Regions from separate parts of the Streptomyces sp. NBC_01003 genome, predicted to be linked through region 1. Evidence: riboswitches for the same ligand, from Rfam matches in the RefSeq annotation. Region 1 holds a riboswitch; each other region holds the start of a gene.
What was found. A riboswitch is a leader RNA that binds a small molecule or an ion and turns the genes downstream of it on or off. The one in region 1 is predicted to bind thiamine pyrophosphate.
Positions count from the first base shown of each region.

Region 2: linked by a shared signal. The riboswitch ahead of OG698_RS16180 (thiamine ABC transporter substrate binding subunit) and the one ahead of thiC (phosphomethylpyrimidine synthase ThiC) in region 1 are both predicted to bind thiamine pyrophosphate.
Region 3: linked by a shared signal. The riboswitch ahead of thiO (glycine oxidase ThiO) and the one ahead of thiC (phosphomethylpyrimidine synthase ThiC) in region 1 are both predicted to bind thiamine pyrophosphate.
Region 4: linked by a shared signal. The riboswitch ahead of OG698_RS04725 (purine-cytosine permease family protein) and the one ahead of thiC (phosphomethylpyrimidine synthase ThiC) in region 1 are both predicted to bind thiamine pyrophosphate.

Region 1 is NZ_CP108707.1:5,319,228-5,324,943, reverse strand. It holds gene OG698_RS24410 (LacI family DNA-binding transcriptional regulator) at 1-140, shown strand, start outside; gene OG698_RS24405 (metallophosphoesterase family protein) at 359-1,555, shown strand; gene OG698_RS24400 (hypothetical protein) at 1,739-2,611, shown strand; gene thiC (phosphomethylpyrimidine synthase ThiC) at 2,705-4,489, opposite strand; TPP riboswitch at 4,482-4,638, opposite strand; gene OG698_RS24390 (YibE/F family protein) at 4,710-5,716, shown strand, end outside.
Region 2 is NZ_CP108707.1:3,556,343-3,562,058, forward strand. It holds gene OG698_RS16175 (ABC transporter permease) at 1-992, opposite strand, end outside; gene OG698_RS16180 (thiamine ABC transporter substrate binding subunit) at 1,094-2,179, opposite strand; TPP riboswitch at 2,259-2,364, opposite strand; gene rlmN (23S rRNA (adenine(2503)-C(2))-methyltransferase RlmN) at 2,389-3,495, opposite strand; gene OG698_RS16190 (hypothetical protein) at 4,204-4,950, shown strand; gene OG698_RS16195 (GntR family transcriptional regulator) at 4,947-5,330, shown strand.
Region 3 is NZ_CP108707.1:7,189,609-7,195,324, reverse strand. It holds gene thiE (thiamine phosphate synthase) at 1-93, opposite strand, end outside; gene OG698_RS32760 (Rv2175c family DNA-binding protein) at 171-536, opposite strand; gene OG698_RS32755 (NAD(P)/FAD-dependent oxidoreductase) at 612-1,847, opposite strand; gene OG698_RS32750 (hypothetical protein) at 1,964-2,308, opposite strand; TPP riboswitch at 2,369-2,482, shown strand; gene thiO (glycine oxidase ThiO) at 2,480-3,664, shown strand; gene thiS (sulfur carrier protein ThiS) at 3,661-3,876, shown strand; gene OG698_RS32735 (thiazole synthase) at 3,881-4,675, shown strand; gene pknB (Stk1 family PASTA domain-containing Ser/Thr kinase) at 4,770-5,716, shown strand, end outside.
Region 4 is NZ_CP108707.1:987,941-993,656, reverse strand. It holds gene OG698_RS04735 (potassium channel family protein) at 1-1,215, opposite strand, end outside; gene thiD (bifunctional hydroxymethylpyrimidine kinase/phosphomethylpyrimidine kinase) at 1,314-2,159, opposite strand; gene OG698_RS04725 (purine-cytosine permease family protein) at 2,156-3,595, opposite strand; TPP riboswitch at 3,588-3,682, opposite strand; gene OG698_RS04720 (serine hydrolase domain-containing protein) at 3,890-5,035, shown strand; gene OG698_RS04715 (MFS transporter) at 5,098-5,716, opposite strand, start outside.

The sequences.
Region 1 (5,716 bases):
TGATCGACGCCATCGAAGGGGTTGAATCGGACCAGCCGGTCGAGCAGGTGATACCGACGGAACTCATCGTCCGGACCTCGTCCCAGCGCCGTTCGCCCCGCACGACGGTCAGCCCGCCCCGCTCCCCGGGACACGGCTGAACGACGGCTTCCGGGTGGTCACCCCGAAGACCACCCGGAAAAGCCCGTACCAATTCGGGAGAAAAGCACGGTGAACAGCCGCCCGGATCCGATTCACCACCCCTGGTGCATCACACAGCGCGAGCCGCATTCCTATGATGGGCGCACGACACCGCGGGCGGCTGCGACCAGGCAGTCCGATCGGGTGCAGAGGCGGCGCAATGGTGGTGGAGGGGTCGATGACTCAGGGGGCCGGTCAGGGACCCGAGGTGCGCACGGCGACGCTGCGCGACTTCCGCGTTCCGGCGTACGTCCATGACGTACCGGCGTACGTCCAGGAGCCCGGCCACGACCCCGCTCCGCCCGCCCCTGCCGTGCCCGCGCAGGCGGAGCCGGATCCCGCTTACCAGGAGCCGTCGTACCCATCGGCGTCACACCCGGATGCGTCGCACCCGGAGCCCTCTTACGCGGAGCCGTCCCCTCAGGACCCCGCGTTCGACCAGCCCGACGGGTACACGCCCACCCAGCGCGACCTGCCGGTCATCAACCGCGGTGACACGGTCCAGGTGCAGATCGACACCGAGCACGCGCCCCGTCCCGCCGAGGGGCTCGGCCCGCTGTACGTCGTCGGCGACGTGCACGGCTACCTAGACGAGCTGATCGCGGCCCTGTACGAGCAGGGACTCATCGACGCCGAGGGCAGCTGGTCGGCCGGCACCGCCCGACTCTGGTTCCTCGGCGACTTCACCGACCGCGGGCCCGACGGCATCGGCGTCATCGACCTCGTGATGCGCCTGTCCGCGGAGGCCGCGGCCGCCGGCGGCTACTGCAAGGCCCTCATGGGCAACCACGAACTGCTCCTGCTCGGCGCCAAGCGTTTCGGCGACACCCCGGTCAACTCGGGCGCCGGCACCGCCACTTTCCAGGCGGCCTGGCTGCTCAACGGCGGGCAGAAGTCGGACATGGACCGCCTCCAGGACGTCCATCTCCAGTGGATGTCCCGGCTCGACGCGATCGAGCTGGAGGACGACCACCTCCTGATGCACTCCGACACGACCTCGTACCTCGACTACGGCGACTCGATCGAGGCGGTCAACGACACGGTCCGCGAGACTCTCACGCGTAACGACGCGGACGAGTGCTGGGACCTCTTCCGCAAATTCACCAAGCGCTTCGCGTTCCGCGACGAATCCGGACCCGAAGCCGTGCGTGAGCTCCTCGACACCTACGGCGGCGCGCGCGTCGTCCACGGCCACAGCCCCATCCCGTACCTCCTCGGCGAGGTAGGCACCGAGGACGCGGCGGACGGATCCGAGGACAGCCGCCCGCAGATCGAGGGCCCGCATGTGTACGCGGGCGGGCGCGCGATCGCGATGGACGGCGGAGTGACCATGGCCGGAAAGCTGCTGGTCCAGCAACTCCCCATGGATAGCTAGGCGTTCCCCGGGCAGGCGCACCGAACGGGGGCTCAGTCCGGCCACCGGGCCGAATTCGGAAAACCCCCTGTCACCGCGTGCCGTCGCCGCTCTACCATCGGCTTATCCGTAGCAGGCTCCCCTCCGTTTCTGCCCGACGGCTCGCACCCATGCGAGCCCCCAAGCCCTACGGAGCATCGGGGGATGCACATGAACAGCGCTCCGCACCTGCTGAACGAGGACCGCCCCGAGTTCGAGCGGATCCTCGATGATGCGCTGCGTACCGCACCGGACCGCCCTGATCTCGCCGCAGTGGGTAAGCGGCTCAACCCCGAACAACTGCGCACCATGGCGCTCAACGCCACCGCACTGATCACGGCCGCCGCCGCGACCGAGTACCAGAACTACGTGAAGGTCCGCGCCGATCTGCGCGCCTCGCCCCGGCCCGTGCGTCAGCTGCGCGAAGGAGAGAGCGCGGCGGAATCCGGCAACGGAGCGATCGGCCTGGCCGCCACCGTGGGCGAGGTGGCGGAGACCACCGGCGCCGGCGTCATAGCCGTCGTCGCGGTGCTCGCCCCCGTGCTCGCCGGGACGGCCGCCGCGATCTTCCTGCTCGTCGGCTACATCCTGAAGATGCTCGATCCTGAACCGGCGTTCGCCCAGACCCTGTTGACGGCCGGCTGGGTGTTCGGCGCGCTCACGGTGGCGGGCATCCTCGTCGCCGGAGTGGGCCTGCTGCTCACCGCTCTCCGCAACGGCTCGACGTCCTTGCAGGCCGGCGCGCACACCGAGTCGAACGAGGAGGTGGACCGGGCCAGGGAAGCCTGGTGCCTTGTGCTCCTGGAGCGCGGCATCCTGCCGTTCCTCCGGGAGGCGCTCGCGGAACCGCCGCCGGCCCCCGCCAGTCGCGGGGGCGGCCCCGGAGCAGCGGGCCGCATGCCGCACCTCGGGTACAACAGGCCCGGGTTCAGCAGCCCGGGCACCGACGGCGGCTCCCCTGCGGGCCCGCGCCCGACGTACTCGAGCCCGGACTTCACAAGCCCCGACTTCGGAGGCCCGGACCACAAGCCGGACTAGGGCCGACGGGCGTTGGTCCCGGAACACCCTGTCCACCGGCCGCGAAAGGCGACCGGTGGACAGCGCGCGGCGCCCGCGTGGGCGTGGACGAGGTCAGTCCGCGATCGGCAGATAGACCCGGTTGCCCGCGGCGGCGAACTCCTTGGACTTCTCCGCCATGCCCTCCTCGATCTCACTCTTCGTCCCGCCGTGCTGCCGGCGGATGTCCTGGGAGATCTTCATCGAGCAGAACTTCGGCCCGCACATCGAGCAGAAGTGGGCCGTCTTAGCCGGTTCGGCCGGGAGCGTCTCGTCGTGGAACTCCCGTGCCGTGTCCGGGTCGAGGGCCAGATTGAACTGGTCCTCCCAGCGGAACTCGAACCGCGCGTCGGAGAGCGCGTCGTCCCAGTCCTGGGCGCCCGGGTGCCCCTTGGCGAGGTCCGCCGCGTGGGCCGCGATCTTGTAGGTGATGACGCCGGTCTTGACGTCGTCCCTGTTCGGCAGGCCCAGGTGCTCCTTGGGCGTGACGTAACAGAGCATGGCCGTCCCCCACCACGCGATCATCGCGGCTCCGATGCCGGAGGTGATGTGGTCGTACGCGGGGGCGATGTCGGTCGTCAGCGGGCCGAGTGTGTAGAAGGGCGCCTCCTCGCACACCTCCTGCTGAAGGTCGATGTTCTCCTTGATCTTGTGCATCGGGACGTGCCCGGGGCCCTCGATCATCGTCTGGACGTTGAAGCTCTTCGCGATCGTGTTGAGCTCCCCGAGCGTCTTCAGCTCGGCGAACTGCGCCTCGTCGTTGGCGTCCGCGATCGAGCCCGGCCGCAGGCCGTCACCCAGCGAGTACGTGACGTCGTACGCCGCGAGGATCTCGCAGAGCTCCGCGAAGTTCTCGTAGAGGAAGCTCTCCTTGTGGTGCGCCAGGCACCAGGCGGCCATGATCGAACCGCCGCGCGAGACGATGCCCGTCTTGCGGTTCGCGGTGAGCGGGACGTACGGCAGCCGCACACCGGCGTGGACCGTCATGTAGTCCACGCCCTGCTCGGCCTGCTCGATGACCGTGTCCTTGTAGATCTCCCAGGTCAGCTCCTCGGCGCGGCCGTCGACCTTCTCCAGCGCCTGGTAGAGCGGCACCGTACCGATCGGGACGGGGGAGTTGCGCAGGACCCATTCGCGCGTTGTGTGGATGTTGCGGCCGGTGGAGAGGTCCATGACGGTGTCGGCGCCCCAGCGGGTCGCCCATGTCATCTTCTCCACCTCCTCCTCGATCGACGAAGTGACCGCGGAATTGCCGATGTTGGCGTTGACCTTCACCAGGAACCGCTTGCCGATGATCATCGGCTCGATCTCCGGGTGGTTGACGTTGGCCGGCAGGACCGCGCGGCCCGCGGCGATCTCCTCACGGACGACCTCGGGGTCCACGTTCTCCCGGATGGCCACGTACTCCATCTCGGGCGTGACCTCCCCGCGCCTGGCGTACGCGAGTTGAGTCACCGCCCGGCCGTCCCGCCCGCGACGAGGCTGGCGGGGGCGGCCGGGGAAGACCGCGTCGAGGTTGCGCAGGCCGCCGCGCGGAGAGGTGTGCTTGATCCCGTCGTCCTCGGGGCGGACCGGGCGGCCCGAGTACTCCTCGGTGTCGCCGCGGCCGATGATCCAGTTCTCCCGCAGCGGGGCAAGGCCCCTGCGGACGTCGGTGTCGACACTCGGATCGGTGTACGGCCCGGACGTGTCGTAGAGCGTGACCGCCGTGCCGTTGGTGAGGTGCACCTGGCGGACCGGCACCTGGAGGTCGGGGCGTGAGCCCGTGACGTACCCCTTGTGCCAGCCAATGGACTTCCCGGCCTCGCCCGTCTCTGTGGACAGGTTGGAGGCAGGCGTGCGCGCGTCCGATGTGGTCATGAGACCTACTCCCTACGCCGGCATTACCCGGTAACAGGTTCGGCGGTCGACGCAGCGGCTTCCGTCGGGCGATGTTTCATGTGAAACATCGCCGAAGCGGAGGTCAGCGCCCTCTCAGCCCGGTGCTCCGAGCTCCCGCGTGTGCAAAGGTGCCCCCACGCTAGCGTCATTTCTGGCGTGCTGAACAGAGGGCCCCTGCCGTTCTTGCGATGATCGGGCGGTGACCAGCACGCCGCAGCCTCCGTCCGCGCCGCCGAATCCGCCCCATGGCCAGGGGAGCGCCGAACACGGGCACTCCCACAGCCACGGCCCCGCCGCGCCCGTCTCCAAGCACTTGCGCAAGGTCATCGCCGCGGTACTGATCCCGTTCTCCGTGGCGGTCGTGGTCGGCCTCGTGGTGCTCTGGCCCGGCGGCGCCCCGTCCCACGCCCGTACCGGCGTCGGTTTCGACCGGCAGACCCAACAGGCCACCGTCACAAAGGTCGACAAGGTCGACTGCAAGTCCGTCAACGCCTCCGGCGACACCCCCACCGGCGATACGTCGACCGCCGAGGGCCAGACCGCCGAGCAGCAGGCGAAGGGCACGTGCGAGAAGGCCACGGTCCGCGTCGACAGCGGCAAGGACACCGGCCGTACGTTCACGGAGATCGTGCAGCCGGACTCACCAAGGCAGTTGCACGAGGGCCAGAAGGTGATCGTGGCCTACGCGCCCGACGCGCCCAAGGAACTTCAGTACTCCGTCACCGATGTGGACCGCAGGCTCCCGATGGCGCTGCTCGCCGGGATCTTCGCGCTGGCGGTGGTCGTCGTGGGCCGGCTGCGGGGTGTCATGGCGCTCGTCGCGCTGGCGATCAGCTTCATGGTGCTGACCTTCTTCATCCTGCCCGCGATCCTGCAGGGCTCGAATCCGCTGGTGGTGGCGGTGATCGGGGCGAGCGCCATCATGCTGATCGCGCTCTACCTGTGTCACGGTCTGACGGCCCGGACGTCGGTCGCGGTGCTCGGCACGCTCGTGTCTCTGGTCCTGATCGGGCTGCTCGGCTCGCTGTTCATCGGCTGGGCGGCGCTGACCGGCAACACGGACGACAACACGGGCCTGATCCACGGTCTTTACCCGTCCATCGACATGAGTGGTCTGCTGCTCGCCAGCGTCATCATCGGTTCGCTCGGTGTGCTCGACGATGTGACGGTCACGCAGACGTCGGCGGTGTGGGAGCTGCATCAGGC
Region 2 (5,716 bases), 1.8 Mb from region 1:
ATCGCCTCGATCGGAGGCACCAGGAACACGCCGCTGTCGGACGAGGTCAGCGCCTTGTAGTAGGCGAACCCGAAGCCGTCGGGACCGTCGAACGAGCGCTGGATGAGCACGCCGAGCGGCAGCAGGATCAGCACCGCCACCGTGGCGACCACCCCGGCGAGCAGCGCCCACTGGCTCGCGCCGCGCGGGCGCCGGGCGGTGTGCGCCGCGTCGACGAGGCGCAGCGCGCTCTCCCGGCGGCGCACGCTCCAGGCGTGCACGGCGAGGATGATCCCGACGGCGGCGAACTGCACGATCGTGAGGACGGCCGCCGTGGAGAGGTCGAAGATCTGCGCGGTCTGCCGGTAGATCTCCACTTCGAGGGTGGAGAAGGTCGGCCCGCCGAGGATCTGGACCACGCCGAACGACGTGAACGTGAAGAGGAAGACCATCAGTGCGGCGGCCGCGACGGCCGGTCCGAGCGCGGGCAGCGTCACCTTCCGCCAGGCCGTCCAGCGGGAGGCGCCCAGCATCCGGGCGGCCTCCTCCTGACGCGGGTCGAGCTGCGACCACAGTCCGCCGACGGTGCGGACGACCACGGCGTAGTTGAAGAAGACATGGGCGAGCAGGATCGCCCACACGGTGGTGTCGAGGCGTACGCCCCACAGGCTGTCGAGCAGCCCGCCGCGGCCGACCAGCGCCAGGAACGCCGTGCCGACGACAACGGTCGGCAGCACGAACGGCACGGTGACGGCGGCCCTCAGGACCTGCTTGCCCCTGAACTCGAAGCGCGCGAAGACGTACGCGCCGGGGAGCGCGATCAGCAGCGTGAGCGCCGTCGACGCGAGCGCCTGCCAGGTCGTGAACCACAGGACGTGCCGGATGTCGGGCTGCCCCAGCACATCGGCGATCCGCCCCAACTGCCAGTGGCCGCCCGCCTTCAGGCCGCGGGAGACGATCGCCGCGACCGGATAGGCGAAGAAGATCGCGAAGAACGCGACGGGAACGGCCATCAGGCCGAGCCGCGCCGCGCTCCCGCGCCCCTTGAGGGACTTTGCCGAGGGCTTCACCGGGGGCCTTGCCGGTTGCTTCACCGGAGGCCCTGCGGGGGGCGTCACTTCAGTACGAGTGAGGTCCACGACTTGACCCAGGCGTCACGGTTGTCGGCGATCTTCTTCGGCGCCATGGTCTTCGGGGCGTCGACCTCGACGTCGTACTTCGCGTAGTCGGCGGGCAGGGCCGCGTCCTTCGTCACCGGGTCCACGAACATGTTCAGCGGCATGTCCTGCTGGAACTGCTTCGCTATCAGGAAGTCGAGGAGCGCCTTGCCGCCCTTCTCGTTCTTCGCGTTGCTCAGCAGGCCGGCGAACTCGGTCTGGCGGAAGCAGGTGCCGGTCGCGACCCCGGTCGGGGCGGTCTTCGGCTGCGGGTCCGAGTAGATCGCCTCGGCCGGCGGCGACGACGCGTACGACACGACGAGCGGCCGGTCACCGCCCGCCTTCCTGCCACCGGCGGAGCCCGAGAACTCCTCGTTGTACGCCTGCTCCCAGCCGTCGACGACCTTCACGCCGTTGGCCTTGAGCTTTTTCCAGTAGCCCTGCCACCCGTTGTCGCCGTACTGCGCCGCGCTGCCCAGCAGGAAGCCGAGGCCGGGCGACGACGTCGACACGTTCTCCGTGACCAGCAGGTTCTTGTACGCGGGCTTGGCGAGGTCGTCGAACGAGGCGGGCGGCGTCAGCTTGTGATCGGCGAAGTACTTCTTGTCGTAGTTGACGCAGATGTCGCCGGTGTCGATCGGGGTGACGCGGTGCTTGTCCCCGTCGAGCTGGTACTCGGGGCGGACCTGGTCCAGGCCCTCGGCCTCGTACGGCTGGAAGAGACCGTTGTCGAGGGCTCGCGACAGGAGCGTGTTGTCGACGCCGAAGAGGACGTCGCCCTGCGGATTGTCCTTGGACAGGATGGCCTTGTTGACGGCCTCGCCCGCGTCACCGTCCTTCAGGACCGTGACCTTGTAGCCGGAGCTCTTCTCGAAGTCCTTGAGCACGTTCTTGGAGACGGCCCACGAGTCATGGCTGACCAGGGTGACGGTCTTGGAGTCCGCAGAGTCCTTGCCGGACCCTGATCCTCCGCACGCGGAGAGCGTGACGAGTCCGAGACCGGCCGCCACGGCGACGGCCGTGGCCTTGATGGTGGTGCTCACTTAAGTTCCCTCCTGGGTGTCCAGGAAGAGACGCGGCCCCGCCCGGGATCGCGGACGATTCCCGGGCAGGGCGCAACAGCTTGAGTGGCGACCGAACTTCCTACCCAGAATGACCTGGGCAAGGTTCAGAGGGTCTGCGGCCGATGCCGCACTCTCAGCGCTGTGGCGCTCCCCTGTCGGAATATGAAGATGTACGTACGCCAGTCAGGTTACCGCTCGGTGGCGGCGAGCTGGCCGCACGCCCCGTCGATCTCCTGGCCACGGGTGTCGCGGACGGTGACCGGGACCCCGTGGGCCGCGATGGCCTCGACGAAGGCCTTCTCGTCCTCGGGGCGCGAGGCCGTCCACTTCGAGCCCGGCGTCGGGTTCAGCGGGATCAGGTTGACGTGGACCCGCTTGCCCTTGAGCAGGCGGCCGAGCCGGTCACCACGCCAGGCCTGGTCGTTGATGTCGCGGATGAGCGCGTACTCGATGGAGATGCGGCGGCCCGACTTCTCGGAGTACTCCCACGCCGCGTCGAGGACCTCGCGGACCTTCCAGCGCGTGTTGACCGGGACGAGAGTGTCGCGCAGTTCGTCGTCGGGGGCGTGCAGCGAGACGGCGAGACGGCACTTGAGGCCCTCGTCGGCGAGCCGGTGCATCGCGGGGACCAGACCGACGGTCGAGACGGTGATCCCGCGCTGCGAGAGGCCGACGCCGTCGGGCTCGGGGTCGGTGAGCGCGCGGATGGCGCCGACGACCCGCTTGTAGTTGGCCAGGGGCTCGCCCATGCCCATGAAGACGATGTTGCTCAGGCGGGCCGGGCCACCCGGGATCTCGCCGTCGCGCAGCGCGCGCATGCCGTCGACGATCTGGTGCACGATCTCGCCCGTCGACAGGTTCCGGTCGAGGCCGGCCTGTCCCGTGGCGCAGAACGGGCAGTTCATTCCGCAGCCCGCCTGCGAGCTGATGCACATGGTGACCCGGTCCGGGTAGCGCATCAGGACGGACTCGACGAGCGTGCCGTCGAAGAGCCGCCACAAGGTCTTACGGGTGGTGTCCTGGTCCGTCGACAGATGCCGGACGACCGTCATCAGCTCCGGAAGCAGCGCCTCCTGCAGCTTGCCGCGCGAGCCGGCGGGGATGTCGGTCCACTCCGCGGGGTCGTGCGCGAACCGCGAGAAGTAGTGCTGCGACAGCTGCTTGGCGCGGAACGGCTTCTCACCGATCGCGGCAACGGCCTCCTTCCGCTCGGCGGGCGAGAGGTCGGCGAGGTGCCGCGGCGGCTTCTTGGCTCCGCGCGGGGCGACGAAAGTGAGTTCTCCGGGCTTAGGCATAACTCTTCCAGTGTCGCAGATCCATTTGCGTGACCTGGGCGCACAGAGATGAGCGGTAGTCGTCACTGGCCGCCACTGGCCGTCATCGGCCGTCGTGGGCCCTCCTCCGACGGCCCGCAGACGGCCCGACCCGCCCCCTCCTGCGGAAACATCCACGCAGGTTGGCACGCTGATCGGCAACTCATGTCACGGTCACCCGTCTGTCGTGGGCGACGCTTGAGCCCACTGGCAGCCCGGGGCGATCCGAGTGATCGTCGGGAGTCCGTTCCGGCTCATCGCTCGGCCAATGTCCGGTGCATCGCATCTTGAGCGCAGGCCATCGAACTTTGACGGACTCGAGTTTGCATCATCGAAGTCTGATCACGCCTGGTCAGCGACTCGGCAAGGCCGGACGTCCCGGAGCGGGGTATCCCGGAGCGGGGTGCCCCGGAGCGGGGCGTCCCGTCTCCCATGGCCTAGCCCCGTCTCGTGTGACCTGGTCCGCATTGCTTGCGGTCTCAGGTGATCTGGTTCGCTGGTTCCTGGTTCGCCAACGCGTTTGAGGCGGGCTGTCGCTCATGGGGGCGACGTCTTCCGCGTCCGGGACGGATCGCAGTACTGCCCGACCTTCTTGTACTGAACATTTGACACAAGATCCCGGGTGGGCCACCTTGTACCTACAGTTTGTATCTATGACTTGATACAAGTGCGCACATCGGGGGTCCCCTCATGCTCGACACCGTTCCGCCTGCATCCCGCGCCCGCGCGGACCGCTACGCACGCTCCGGCGGCCTGACCGCCGGCGCCCTCCTCTCCCTCTGCCTGATCGACAACTCCGGCGGGCTCGGGACCGGAGCCCTGATCGCCATACCCGCGTTCGGCCTCTGCGCCGCGGCCGGTGTACTGCTCGGCGAATACATCACTGCCCGTCCTCAAGGCGCCGTCCGCACTGCCGGACTCACCCCGCGCCGGATCCGCGACTACGTTCCGCCCCAGCTGACGGTGTTGCTGCTCATCGAGGCAGCCCTGCTCATCGCGCTCCTCGTCACCGCGACCGCGATCGGCTCCCCCGACGACGTGGGCCGGGCAGGACGCGTGCTCAGGATGGCCTGCTCCGGCGTGACCGAATCCCACGGTCCCTGGCCCGGGTCCTTCTACGCCGGTCCGGCCCTCGCCTCCCTGGCCCTCGGCACCGGCGCCTGCGGTCATGCCCTGCGGCACATCACCCGCCGCCCCGGCGATGATCAGGAGCGCCGAGATCGGGCGTTGGCCATCACCGCGGCGTGGGGCCTGCTGGTCGCCGCTCCCCTGGCCGGCACCGCGTGGAGTGCCGCCGGGTCGCTGCGCGGACTGAGCTGCGACGGCGTGCTCGGCGGCGTGGCCGCCTGGACCCTCCTTCCCATCTGCCTGGTCTCCCTGAGCACCGCGATCTGGTGCCTGATCACCGTCGTCGCGCCGAAGGCGGCCCGGCGGTGACCGGCCCGGCCGTGCGGGTGGACACCGCCAGTCCCGTCCCGCCCTACGAGCAGATCCGCGCCCAGCTCGCGGCCCTGATCTCCTCAGGGCGACTGCCGGAGGACGAACGGCTGCCGACCATCCGGCAGCTGGCGTCCGACCTGGGGCTGGCTGCCGGCACGGTCGCCCGGGCCTACCGAGAACTGGAGGGCGCCGGCCTGATCCGCGCCCGGCGTGGCGCGGGGACCCGGGTGGCGTCCCTGCCCCCTTCGGCCAAGCACCCTTCTCCTGAGGAACTCGCGCCCCTGGCCCGGCGATTCCGGGACGAAGCCCGGACGCTGGGCGCGGATGACGCGGCAATCACGCAAGCACTGCGTTCCGTACTGGCGGACGCAGACTGAGCCGACTTGATCCCGAACTCCCGGGGCATGCCCCAGCCCGCCTCCGCCAGGACTGCCGCCCAGGAATGGCGGCAGTTCGAAACGACGCAACCTGACCAGATCAGCTGAGACAGCTTCCTGCATCCAGTCACCCAGGACCGGATCAGCCGAGATCCTGGGTACGCTCATGCCTCAACCCATCCGGTCACCCCAGGACACAGGCCCGAGCCGGGGGACCAGATTGTTCGAGATGGGACAAGAGGCGAGTCCGCTTGCAGAGGAATTCGAACGCGCGATCTAATTGACGGTATGGACCACACCATCCCCGACGACGTCGTGAATACACAGCGGGAGTGGACCGCGGCGTACGAGCAACTGGCCAGGCAGCCCGGCCGCACCGCCCTGCG
Region 3 (5,716 bases), 1.9 Mb from region 1:
GAGGAACTCGGGGAGGTCGCCCTGGCGCTTGCGGGCGTCCGTGCACAGGTACAGCCGGGCGTCGGCGAGCTGGGCGCGCTGCGTTGCGGCCATGGCCATGGGTGAGTCCCCCCTGGTCGGTGGCGTGCGGGCCGCGGTGAGCGCGGCCCGCACGCCGGACGGTTGTCGGGTCAGACGGCGAGCGCCTGGGCGCGGCGCTTCACCTCCGTGCCGCGATTCTCGCTCAGCGCCTGCGCGGGGGTGCCCGGCAGGGTCGGGTCGGGGGTGAAGAGCCACTCGAGCATCTCTTCGTCGTTGTAGCCGTCGTCCCTGAGCAGGGTCAGAGTCCCGGTGAGGCCCTTGACGACCTTGTCGCCGTCGATGAAGGCGGCGGGCACGTGCAGCGCCCTGTTCTCCCCACGGCGTACGGCGATCACCTGGCCTTCCTTCACCAGCTGTCGCACGCGCGTCACCTCCACGCCGAACTGCTCGGCGATGTCGGGGAGGGTGAGCCACTCGGGGACGAGAGCATCGATCTTTGCGTCAATCTCGGTCACAGGACAAGCGTGCCATCCCGGACTGACACTGGGAAACGCGGCCGCGCAAAAGGCCCGGTCGCCCCGGCGGGGCGGTCAGACGACAGCGGCCTTCAGCGGGCGGGCCGGGTCGCTGATGACCTGCGGGTCCAGGGGGGCGCCCGACTCGATGAGCTTGCGCCCCTGGGCCAGGTCGCGCGGGCGGCCCACGGCGAGGACGCCGACGAGCCGGCTCTCGCGCAGCCAGCACACGCTCCAGGACGCGCCCTGCGGGTCGCCGCGCCACACGGTGGTGTCGGCGGCCGCGTGATGTCCGGCGTACTGCACGAAGCGGCCGAACTGCTCCGACCAGAAGTACGGCACGGGGTCGTACGTCGCCGGGTTCTCGCCGATGATGTTGGCGGCGACCGTGCGGGGGCCCTGGAGCGCGTTGTCCCAGTGGTGGACCATCAGGCGCTCGCCGTACCTGCCCGAAGGGAAGGACGAGCAGTCGCCGACGGCGTACACATCGGGCTCGGAGGTGCGCAGGCGGTTGTCCGCCACGACCTCGCGGTGGGCGCCGAGCGTGATGCCGGAGCCGGTGAGCCAGCCGGTGGCGGGGCGGGCCCCGATGCCGACGACCACGGCACCTGCGGGCACCCGGGTGCCGTCGTCGAGGACCACGGATCCCGGCTCGACGTGCTCCACGCGCGCGTGGGTGCGCAGTTCCGCCCCGGCGTCCGCGTACCAGGCGGCCATGGGGGCGGCGACCTCCTCGGGCAGCGCTCCGGCGAGCGGCCGCTCGGCCGCCTCGACGACGGTGACCGCGCATCCGGCCTCACGGGCCGCGGTGGCGAACTCGGCGCCGATCCAGCCCGCGCCGACGACGACGATGTCGCGCTGCGCGGCGAGGACGGGGCGCAGGCGTTCGGCGTCGTCGAGCGTGCGCAGCAGATGGACCCCGGGGATGTCCTCCGTGCCGGGCAGCCGGATGGGCTCGGCGCCGGTCGCGAGGACGAGGACGTCGTAGGGGGCGGGTCCGGTGGCGGTGTCGAGGGTGTGCTCGGCGGGGCGTACACCGGTGACCTCGCGGCCCAGTTCGAGCGTGATGTCGAGGGCTTCGAAGTCCACGTCGAAGGCGGACCCCTCGGCCTTGCCGAGCAGGACGGCCTTGGACAGCGGAGGCCGGTCGTACGGCTGGTGGGGTTCCGCGCCGATCAGCGTGACGGCGCCGGTGAAGCCCTGTTCGCGCAGGGCCACGGCGGTCTGGACCCCCGCCATCCCGGCGCCGACGATGACGACGTGCCGCCCTGTCTGGGGCACCGGGGCCTGGTTCTGGGTCTGCTCGCTCACCGGATCACCATATGCACCTGACGTTCACTCAGTCAGCGGGCCGCGTCACTCCGGTCCCGTGACGTCTTCCACACCGGCCGCCGGTTTGACCGCTCCGGCCGTCCGCGCTCCCGCCGTCAGGCGCCCGGGACCTCTTCGACGACGCTCGTCCCGCTGCCCGCCTGCGACTCCCACTCCCACGTCTCGTCCAGCCGCACCCGCCCGTCGGGAAGGTCCACGACGAGCGAGACGCAGTGTCCGGAGGAGGTCGTCGCGTCCGTCTTCAGCTGTACGTACCTGAAGTCGATCCGGTCACCCTCACGGATGCCCACGAGGTGGCCGCGCACGACGTCCCCGCCCGCGTACTCGGCCCAGATCCGGCCGTCCTCCTCGTGGTAGGTGAACCGCGTCCGCGTGCCCACCTGGCCGGGGGCCTGGTCGGCGACCGGGGCGAGGACGAGTCCGTCGAGCGAGCGGGCCATGCGGGCGGGCTCCCTTACTGGGGGGCGGGGCAGAGTTTCAGGGGGTTAGGGTGGCCACCGTAAAGCACTCGCGGGAGCCCGGACGTACCGGGCTGAGAGGGAGGCTGTGACGGCCTCCGACCGTACGAACCTGATCCGGGTCATGCCGGCGAAGGGAGGGGCTGGACGCCCATGTCGCGTACTTCAGAAGGCTCCGACGTCCTGGTCGTGGGCGGGGGAATCATCGGTCTCGTCACCGCGTGGCGGGCCGCGCAGCGCGGGCTGCGCACCGCGGTCGTGGACCCCGAACCGGGCGGCGGGGCCGCGCAGGTGGCGGCCGGGATGCTCGCCGCCGTCACCGAACTGCACTACGGAGAGGCCGAACAGACCCTCCTCGGGCTCAACGTGGAGTCCGCGCGCCGCTATCCGGCGTTCGCGGCCGAGCTCTCCGAGGCCACCGGGCTCGACCTCGGCTACCGCGCGTGCGGCACCCTCGCCGTCGCGCTCGACGCGGACGACCGCGCGCACCTTCGGGAACTGCACGCCCTCCAGCGCAAGTCGGGCCTGGAGTCGGAGTGGCTGACGGGCCGTGAGTGCCGGCGCCTCGAACCGATGCTGGCCCCGTCCGTGCGGGGCGGCCTGCGCGTCGACGGTGACCACCAGATCGACCCGAGGCGCCTCGCGAAGGCCCTTGTCGCGGCCTGCGAGCGGGCCGGGGTGCGGTTCCACCGTCAGTGGGCCGAGCGGCTGACAGTCGTCCGCGAGGGCGCGCGCGGCGTGGTCCTCGCCGACGGCACCGGGCTCGACGCGGACCAGGTCGTCCTCGCCGGCGGCAGCCTCAGCGGCCGCCTCGCCGGAGTCCCGGACGACGTGCTGCCGCCGGTACGCCCGGTGAAGGGGCAGGTCCTGCGCCTGACCGTGCCGAAGGTGTACGCGCCGTTCCTGAGCCGCACCGTGCGCGCCGTCGTGCGCGGCGGCAACCTCTATCTGGTGCCCCGGGTCAACGGCGAACTCGTCGTCGGGGCCACCAGCGAGGAGCTCGGCTGGGACACGACGGTCACCGCGGGCGGCGTCTACGAGCTGCTGCGCGACGCCCACGAGCTGGTGCCCGGCATCACGGAGCTGCCGCTCACGGAGACCCGCGCGGGCCTGCGCCCCGGCTCTCCCGACAACGCCCCGATCCTCGGCCCGACCGCCCTGCCGGGCCTGCTGCTCGCCACCGGCCACTACCGCAACGGCGTGCTGCTCACGCCGGTCACCGGCGACGCCATGGCCCACGTCCTCGCCACCGGCGAACTCCCCGAAGTGGCCCGCCCCTTCACCCCGCGGCGCTTCGGCGCCGTCCCCGCACCCGTCTCTGTGGAGCAGTCCGTATGACCGTGTCCGTCACCCACGTATCCGTGAACGGCGAGGGCCGCCAGGTCGCCCCGGGCACCACGCTCGACGCCCTCGTCTCGGCGCTGACCACCGCGCCGTCCGGGGTCGCCGCCGCACTCAACGAAACCGTCGTCCCGCGCGCACAGTGGGCCGTCACCGCACTCACGGACGGGGACCGCGTCGAGGTCCTCACCGCAGTCCAGGGAGGCTGAACCCATGGCTGACGACTCCTTGGTCATCGGCGGTACGTCCTTCTCGTCCCGCCTGATCATGGGCACGGGCGGGGCGCCCAGCCTCGACGTCCTGGAACGCTCCCTCGTCGCGTCCGGCACGGAGCTGACGACCGTCGCGATGCGGCGCGTGGACGCGAGCGTGCAGGGCTCCGTGCTCTCCGTCCTGGAGAAGCTGGGGATCCAGGTGCTGCCCAACACGGCGGGCTGTTTCACCGCCGGTGAGGCCGTCCTGACCGCCCGCCTCGCGCGCGAGGCGCTCGGCACCGACCTGGTCAAGCTGGAGGTCATCGCGGACGAGCGCACCCTGCTGCCCGACCCGATCGAGCTCCTGGACGCGGCCGAGATCCTCGTCGACGACGGCTTCACCGTGCTGCCGTACACGAACGACGACCCGGTGCTCGCGCGGAAGCTGGAGGACGTGGGCTGCGCCGCTGTCATGCCGCTCGGCTCCCCCATCGGCTCCGGGCTCGGCATCCGCAACCCGCACAACTTCCAGCTGATCACGGAGCACGCGCGCGTGCCGGTGATCCTGGACGCGGGCGCCGGGACCGCGTCCGACGCGGCGCTCGCGATGGAGCTGGGGTGCGCCGGTGTGATGCTCGCCTCAGCCGTGACCCGCGCGCAGGAGCCGATCCTGATGGCGCAGGGCATGCGGCACGCGGTCGAGGCGGGGCGTCTGGCGTTCCGGGCGGGCCGGATCCCCCGCAGGCACTTCGCCGAGGCCTCCTCGCCCGTGTCCGGGACGGCCAGGCTCGACCCTGAGCGGCCCGCGTTCTGAGGGCCGTACAGCACGGTTACAGCTCTGCTGCAGTACGGCCGTCCATCGACGACTGCGGAGCCGGGTGTCGGCGGCGGCTCGTACACTCGCCTGCGTGGACACGACCCTTCAGGACCCTCTCGTCGGGCAGGTGCTCGACGGCCGGTACCGCGTCGACGCACGCATCGCGGTCGGCGGGATGGCCACGGTCTACAGGGCCGTGGACACCCGCCTCGACCGCGTGCTCGCGCTCAAGGTGATGCACCCGGCCCTCGCCGCCGACGTCTCGTTCGTCGAGCGCTTCATCCGCGAGGCCAAGTCCGTCGCCCGGCTCTCCCACCCGAATGTGGTCGGGGTCTTCGACCAGGGCGCGGACGGCCAGTACGTCTATCTGGCGATGGAGTACGTCGCGGGCTGCACCCTGCGGGACGTCCTGAGGGACCGCGGGGCACTGCGGCCGCGTGCCGCGCTCGACATCCTGGAGCCGGTCCTCGCCGCGCTCGGCGCCGCGCACCGCGCGGGCTTCGTGCACCGCGACATGAAGCCGGAGAACGTCCTGATAGGGGACGACGGCCGCGTGAAGGTGGCGGACTTCGGCCTCGTACGGGCCGTGGACACCGTCACGAACACCACGGGCGCCGTCCTCGGCACCGTCTCCTACCTCGCCCCCGAGCAGATCGAGTCGGGCACCGCCGACCCCCGCGTCGACGTGTACGCGTGCGGGGTGGTGCTCTACGAGATGCTCACGGGCGCCAAGCCGCACTCGGGCGACTCCCCCGCCCAGGTCCTCTACCAGCACCTGAACGAGGACGTGCCGCCCCCGTCCGCGTCCGTGCCCGGCCTGCCCGCGGAGCTGGACGAGCTCGTCGCGTCCGCGTCCGCGCGCATGCCCGATCTCAGGCCGTACGACGCGGTGGCGCTGCTCGCCCAGGTCAGGGGGGCCAGGGCCGCCCTCACCGACGCACAGCTCGACGCGGTGCCGCCGGCCGCACGGCCCGAGGGCATCGGGGACCGTGACATCTCGGCCGACCGTACGAGCGTGATCCCGCGGGCGCTGCGGAC
Region 4 (5,716 bases), 4.3 Mb from region 1:
GCCGAGGCCGAGGAGCACGACGTGACCGGACAGGCCGCGCGGCGGGCGGCGCAGGGCCGATGCCGTACGGAAGGTGCCGAGCGCTTCGAGGACTGCCGCGAGGAGCACGGGCAGAAGGAGCAGTCCGGCCAGCCCCGTGAGGAGTTGGAGGAGCTGACGGGCGAGCGGCTGCCCGATGGCCGGGTCGTCGATGGCGAACAGGTCGAGGAGCGTGAGGTATCCGGCGTGCAGCGGGTGGTCGCCGGTGGTGGCCCAGGAGGCGACGGCCAGGCCGAGGACGCTCGTGACGAGACCGGCGAGGGACCAGCGCAGCCGGCGCGAGAACAGCGAGCCGAGGGGCATACGGCGGCTGCTCGCGCGGCCGTTGGGAGTGGCGACCGTGGGGGAGACGGCCTCCAGGACCACCGTGCCGCGCCCGGTCGCGGCGGCGACCGTGCGTTCGTCGGGCAGCAGCAGCGGGCCCTCCGCGCCGCCCACGTCCGAACCCTCGGCGCCCGCCGGGTCGTTGGCGGTCGCGGACAGCAGGGCGAGGGTGCACAGGCCGGGGTCGGCGACCTCGCCCCGGCCCGGCGGGGTGCGCTCCACGGCGCGCAGCAGGAGCCCGTCGGCCTGGACGACCTTGCTGGTACCGGCGACGGCGGTGGCCGCGAGCGCCGGTGCGGCGGTGTCGGCGTCGGACAGGACGGTCGTCGTGGTGTCCAGTGCCTCGGGGTCGACGCCGGGGGCGGAGAGTGCGGCGGCCTGGTCGAGGAGGTGTTCCAGGTGCTGGCCGAGCTTGCGGTTGTAGAGCCGGATGACCAGGCGCAGCTGGGGGTTGAGACGGCGGGCGGCGAGCGCGGCCCGGATGTTGGTCTCGTCGTCACCGTGTACGAGGGCCAGCGCGGCGGCGTCGGCCACACCGGCCTCGGCCAGCGCCTCCTCGTCGAGTTCCGGCGCCTCCATGACCCGCGGCGGCGGAACGCTGTCGCCCGCCGCGGTGGACACGGTACGGCTCATGACCGCCTGCATCCGCGAGAGCAAAGCGGCCGCCCTCGCCCGTCCGGCCGGACCGGCGCCCTGCCTGGTGACGCGTACGGAGGGCACCACGACTGTGACCCGCTCGCCGTACACGGCGCGCAGTTCGGCGGCGAGCCGCTCGGCGAGCGCGTCACCACCGCACACGATCATGTGGCCGGTCTGCGGGGGCTGTTGAGGCTGGCGGGGCAGGGTGGTCATGGCAACAGTCAAGTGGATGGGAGGGCGGTCACGCCCATCGGGCCCTGATTGTGTGCAGGTGGGCGTGTTGCGCGTCCACCGGGTGGTGCTCGGCGGAGTCAGTCCGTTCGCCACGCACCCATGGACCGGTCGCCCGGCAGGCGCCACCCATGGTCCACCGGGCCGATGCCCGACCCCAGTGCGAACCCGGCGGCGATCGCCCCCGTGACGTACTCCTTCGCCAGGCGGACGGACTCCGGCACGGGCAGGCCATGGGCGAGGCCCACGGCGACGGCCGACGCCAGGGTGCAACCCGTGCCGTGCGTGTGCCGGTTGTCGTGGCGGGGAGCGCGCAGCCAGTGCTCCTCCGTGCCGTCGGTGAGCAGGTCCACGGCCGCCCCGGGCAGATGGCCGCCCTTGACGACCACCCACCGCGGGCCGAACGACAGGAGACGTGCCGCGGCCCGGCGCATGCCGTCGTCGTCCGTGACGGCGAGGCCGGTCAGCTGCGCCACCTCGTCCAGATTCGGCGTGGCCACCGTCGCGACTGGCAGCAGCTTCGTGCGTACGGCGTCCAGCGCGTCCTCAGCGAGCAGTGGATCGCCGTGCTTGGACACGCTCACCGGGTCCACGACCACGGGGGCGTCCGTGCTGGCGAGCAGTTCGGCCACAGTCTCGACGAGGACCGGCGACGAGAGCATCCCGGTCTTGACCGCCTGGACGCCGATGTCGTCCACGACGCTGCGGTACTGCGTGCGCACCGCGTCGACGGGCAGTTCCCACGCTCCCTGGACCCCGAGAGAATTCTGTGCGGTGACGGCCGTCAGGACGCTCATGCCGTGGGCACCGAGCGCCAGCATCGTCTTGAGGTCGGCCTGGATCCCGGCGCCACCGCCCGAATCCGATCCGGCGACGGTCAGGACGCGGGGCGGCGCGACGCGTCCGCCGCTCGCAGGCACGGTCATGCGCGGGCCTCCTCGTGGGGTGCGGTGCGGGCGTCAGCGGTCGGGCGGCGCAGCCTCAGGGGCGCGTACACGACGAGCGCGGCGACGAAGGCCACGTAGTACGCGAGGTCGGCGCCGTGCAGGGCCTTTGCGACCGGGCCCACGTACAGGCCGCTGTCCATGAACGGGACCGCCGCGGCGAAGGCGGCGACGAAGGCGAGGAGCCCGGGCCACCAGGGCTGCGGCCGGGCGGACTCGGCGGCCAGGTCGACCGGCGCGCCGCCCCGGGCCCTGGCGCGCGCGAACCAGTCGACGGCCACGACAGCGACGAAGCCGGGGATCCAGTAGCCGACGAACAGCAACACGTTCTGGAAGCGGGCCGCGGTGTCGGCGGCGTGCATCCACAGCACCAGCGGGAAGCCGAGCACCGCGGCGAACGCCGCCGCGAGCGGCCTCGGGATCCGGACGCCGACGGTCTGCAGGGCCAGCGAGCCGCTGTAGTCGTTCATCGCGTTGCTGCACAGGGCCGCCAGCGCCACGGCGAGCAGCCCGAAGGCGCCGAGAACGCCGCCGCCGAGCAGCTCGTCGACGCCGCGCGCGGTCTGGTCGGTGAAGACGGAGGCGCCCCACAGCCCGAGCGCCTGGACAGCGACGAAGGAAACGGTGACGCCGAGGAGCGTGAACCAGAACATGCGCTTACGGGATGTGGCCGCCGGAAGGTAGCGACTGAAGTCGCTGGCGTAGGGTGCCCAGGACAGGGACAGGCTGAGCGCGATCGTGCTGGTCAGGACGAACGCGCCGGCCTGGTCGGCGCCGTGCGCGGCCCCGTTGGTGACCGGCTGGACACCGTCGAGAAGCTTGACGGCGAGGACCACGAAGGCGGCGGCCAGTACGAAGGTCATCAGCTTCTGGAGCCGGTGGACGGCCTCGTAGCCGAGCACGCCCAGCGCGCCCTGCGCCAGCATCATCACGAGCACGCCGACCCAGAACGGCCAGCCGCACAGCCGGGCGAGCGCGTCACCGCCGAAGAGGCCGATCAGGGCGTCCCAGGCGACCGACGACAGCCACTGCAGGACGCCGGGCACCGCGACGGCCCGGCCGAACGCGAGCCGCGCCAGCGGGAGCTGCCCCGCGCCGGTCGCGCTGCCCCACGTACCGAGGTACGCGGTGGGCACGGCACCGACGAGGGTGCCGATGACGACGGCGGCCAGTGCGGTGGCGAAGTCCAGGCCGAGTGCGATGCCGACGGTGCCGGTGAAGACGCCGGTCATGGTCAGGTTCGGGGCGAACCACACGGTGAACAGGCGCCCGGCGCCGCCGTAGCGGTGGCTCTCGGGGACCGGCGCGATTCCGCGCGCCTCGACCCGCAGGTCACCGGGCGCCGCGGGCATCCGCCCGTCGAAGACGGAGCGCGGTCCGGTGGTCCCGGTGCTGCTCGGGGCATGGGGCAACGACATTGGCTGACATCCCTCCGCCAGTGCTAACTGGTTCAGGTTCGACGGGTGTGATCTCAGCCCTCGTGCGGGGCACCCCGTGTCCGGTACGTCGGCAAGGGTAGCTTCCCTGTTCTAGGAGGCAACCCCGGGGGAGGGGCGGCGTCCGCTGCGTGGACGGCGCACACCCCGCCGCGTGTAATTCGTTCGAGGTGTGCGGCGCATCCCCGTACCGTGTTCGATTCGAAGATCGCGGACGGTACGGGCTCACGTAACCGGCGGCTCCGCGACCCAGGGACACGCGGAGGACGGGACACGATGGAGCAGCGCAACGGTTGGGCCGACGAACGCTTCGGGGCGGTCGCCGATGTGTTCGCGCGGAACTTCACGGAGTTCCCCGAACTCGGCGCCGCCGTCACGGTGTTCGCCGGCGGACGCAAGGTCGTCGACCTGTGGGGCGGTGTCGCGGACGAGCGGACCGGGCGTGTGTGGGAACAGGACACCACCGTCCCCGTCTTCTCCGTGGCCAAGGGCCTGGTGGGCGTCAGCGCGCATCTCCTCGCCCAGGAGGGGCGGCTCGACCTCGACGCGCCGGTCATCCGGTACTGGCCCGAGTTCGCACAGCACGGCAAGGAGACCGTCACCACGCGCATGGTGCTCGGGCACCGGGCGGGAGTCCCCGCCCTCGACGCGGTGCTGTCCTTCGAGGAGATCGCCGGGTGGACGCCGGTGATCCGCGCGATCGAGGAGCAGAAGCCCCTGTGGGAACCCGGCACCGCGTACGAGTACCACGGCCATGTCCTCGGCTTCCTCGTCGGCGAGGTGATCCGGCGCATCACGGGCCTCACCCCTGGCGCGTACTTCCGCCGTGCGGTCGGTGACCCGCTCGGGCTGCGGGCCTGGATCGGCCTGCCCGCCGACGAGTCGGAGCGCGTGGCCCGGCTCGCCGAGGCCGAGGGACGCCCCGGGATGCCCGGGCCCGAGCATCTGCTCACGCGCATCGTGACGATGAACGGGGCGCTCGTCTTTCCCGGCCTCGACGCGCCGCACGGCTGGAACGACCCGGAGCTGCACGCCATGGAACTCCCCGGAGCGGGCGCGGTCGCCTCCGCGAGCGGCCTCGCCGGGCTCTACGCGGCCGCCGTGACCGGTGTCGAGGGCGGGGAGCGGCTGCTCACGCCGGACACGGTGACCGATGCGGTGCGTGAGGTGTCCTCGGGAGAGGGGTGGCTCGGCTTCGACGCGGGCGCGCGCTGGGGATCGGGCTTCCTGCTCGACTCGCCGTCCTTCCGCCCGATGCTCGGTGCCCGCAGCTTCGGCAACGACGGCGCCGGAGGCCAATTCGCCTTCGGAGACGACGAGTTCGGGATCGGCTTCGCCTATGTGGCCAATCGCATGATCGGCCACGGCGACGCCCGCGCCAACCGCCTGATCGCGGCTGTACGCGAGTGCCTCGGCGAGTGATGCCGTCGCGGTGGGGTGGGGGCAGTCCGTCGCCCCACCGCGTCCCCTCGCTCTCACCGCGTTCAGACCTTCGTACGCCCCTCAGCCTTCGCCGACGTGTCGGGCGCGTGGGTGACCACGGGCCCGCCCTCGACGAGCCGCCGGATCCCGGGCGTGGCGACCGCCGCGATGACCATGGCGGCGACCAGGAACCACAGTCCGCCCATGGCAGACCCGGTTCGGTCGACGACCACACCGATCCCCATCGGCCCGAAGCCGCCGCCCAGATTGCCCACGGCGTTGATCACTGCGATGCCGGAGGCCGCCTGAATCCCCGTCAGGAAGCGTGAGGGGAGCGACCACAGCACCGGCTGCCCCGCGAAGATGCACATCGCCGCAAGGCTGATGAAGGCCATCTGCAGTACATGGTTGCCGGTCAGGGCGCTGGCCGCGAGACCGAGGGCGCCGAGGGCGGCGGTGCCCGCGATCCACGGATAGCGGGTGCCGCTGCGGTCGGCGAGCTTCGGCACGACGTACAGGCCGACGGCCACGAAGACGTACGGGATGGCGGTGATGAAGCCGGTGGCCGTCGTGGTGAGGCCGCCGAAGCCGTCGACGATCGTCGGCAGCCAGAAGCTCAGCCCGTAGGCGCCCAGGGGGAAGCACAGGTAGAAGAGGGACAGCAGGAGTACGCGCCGGTCG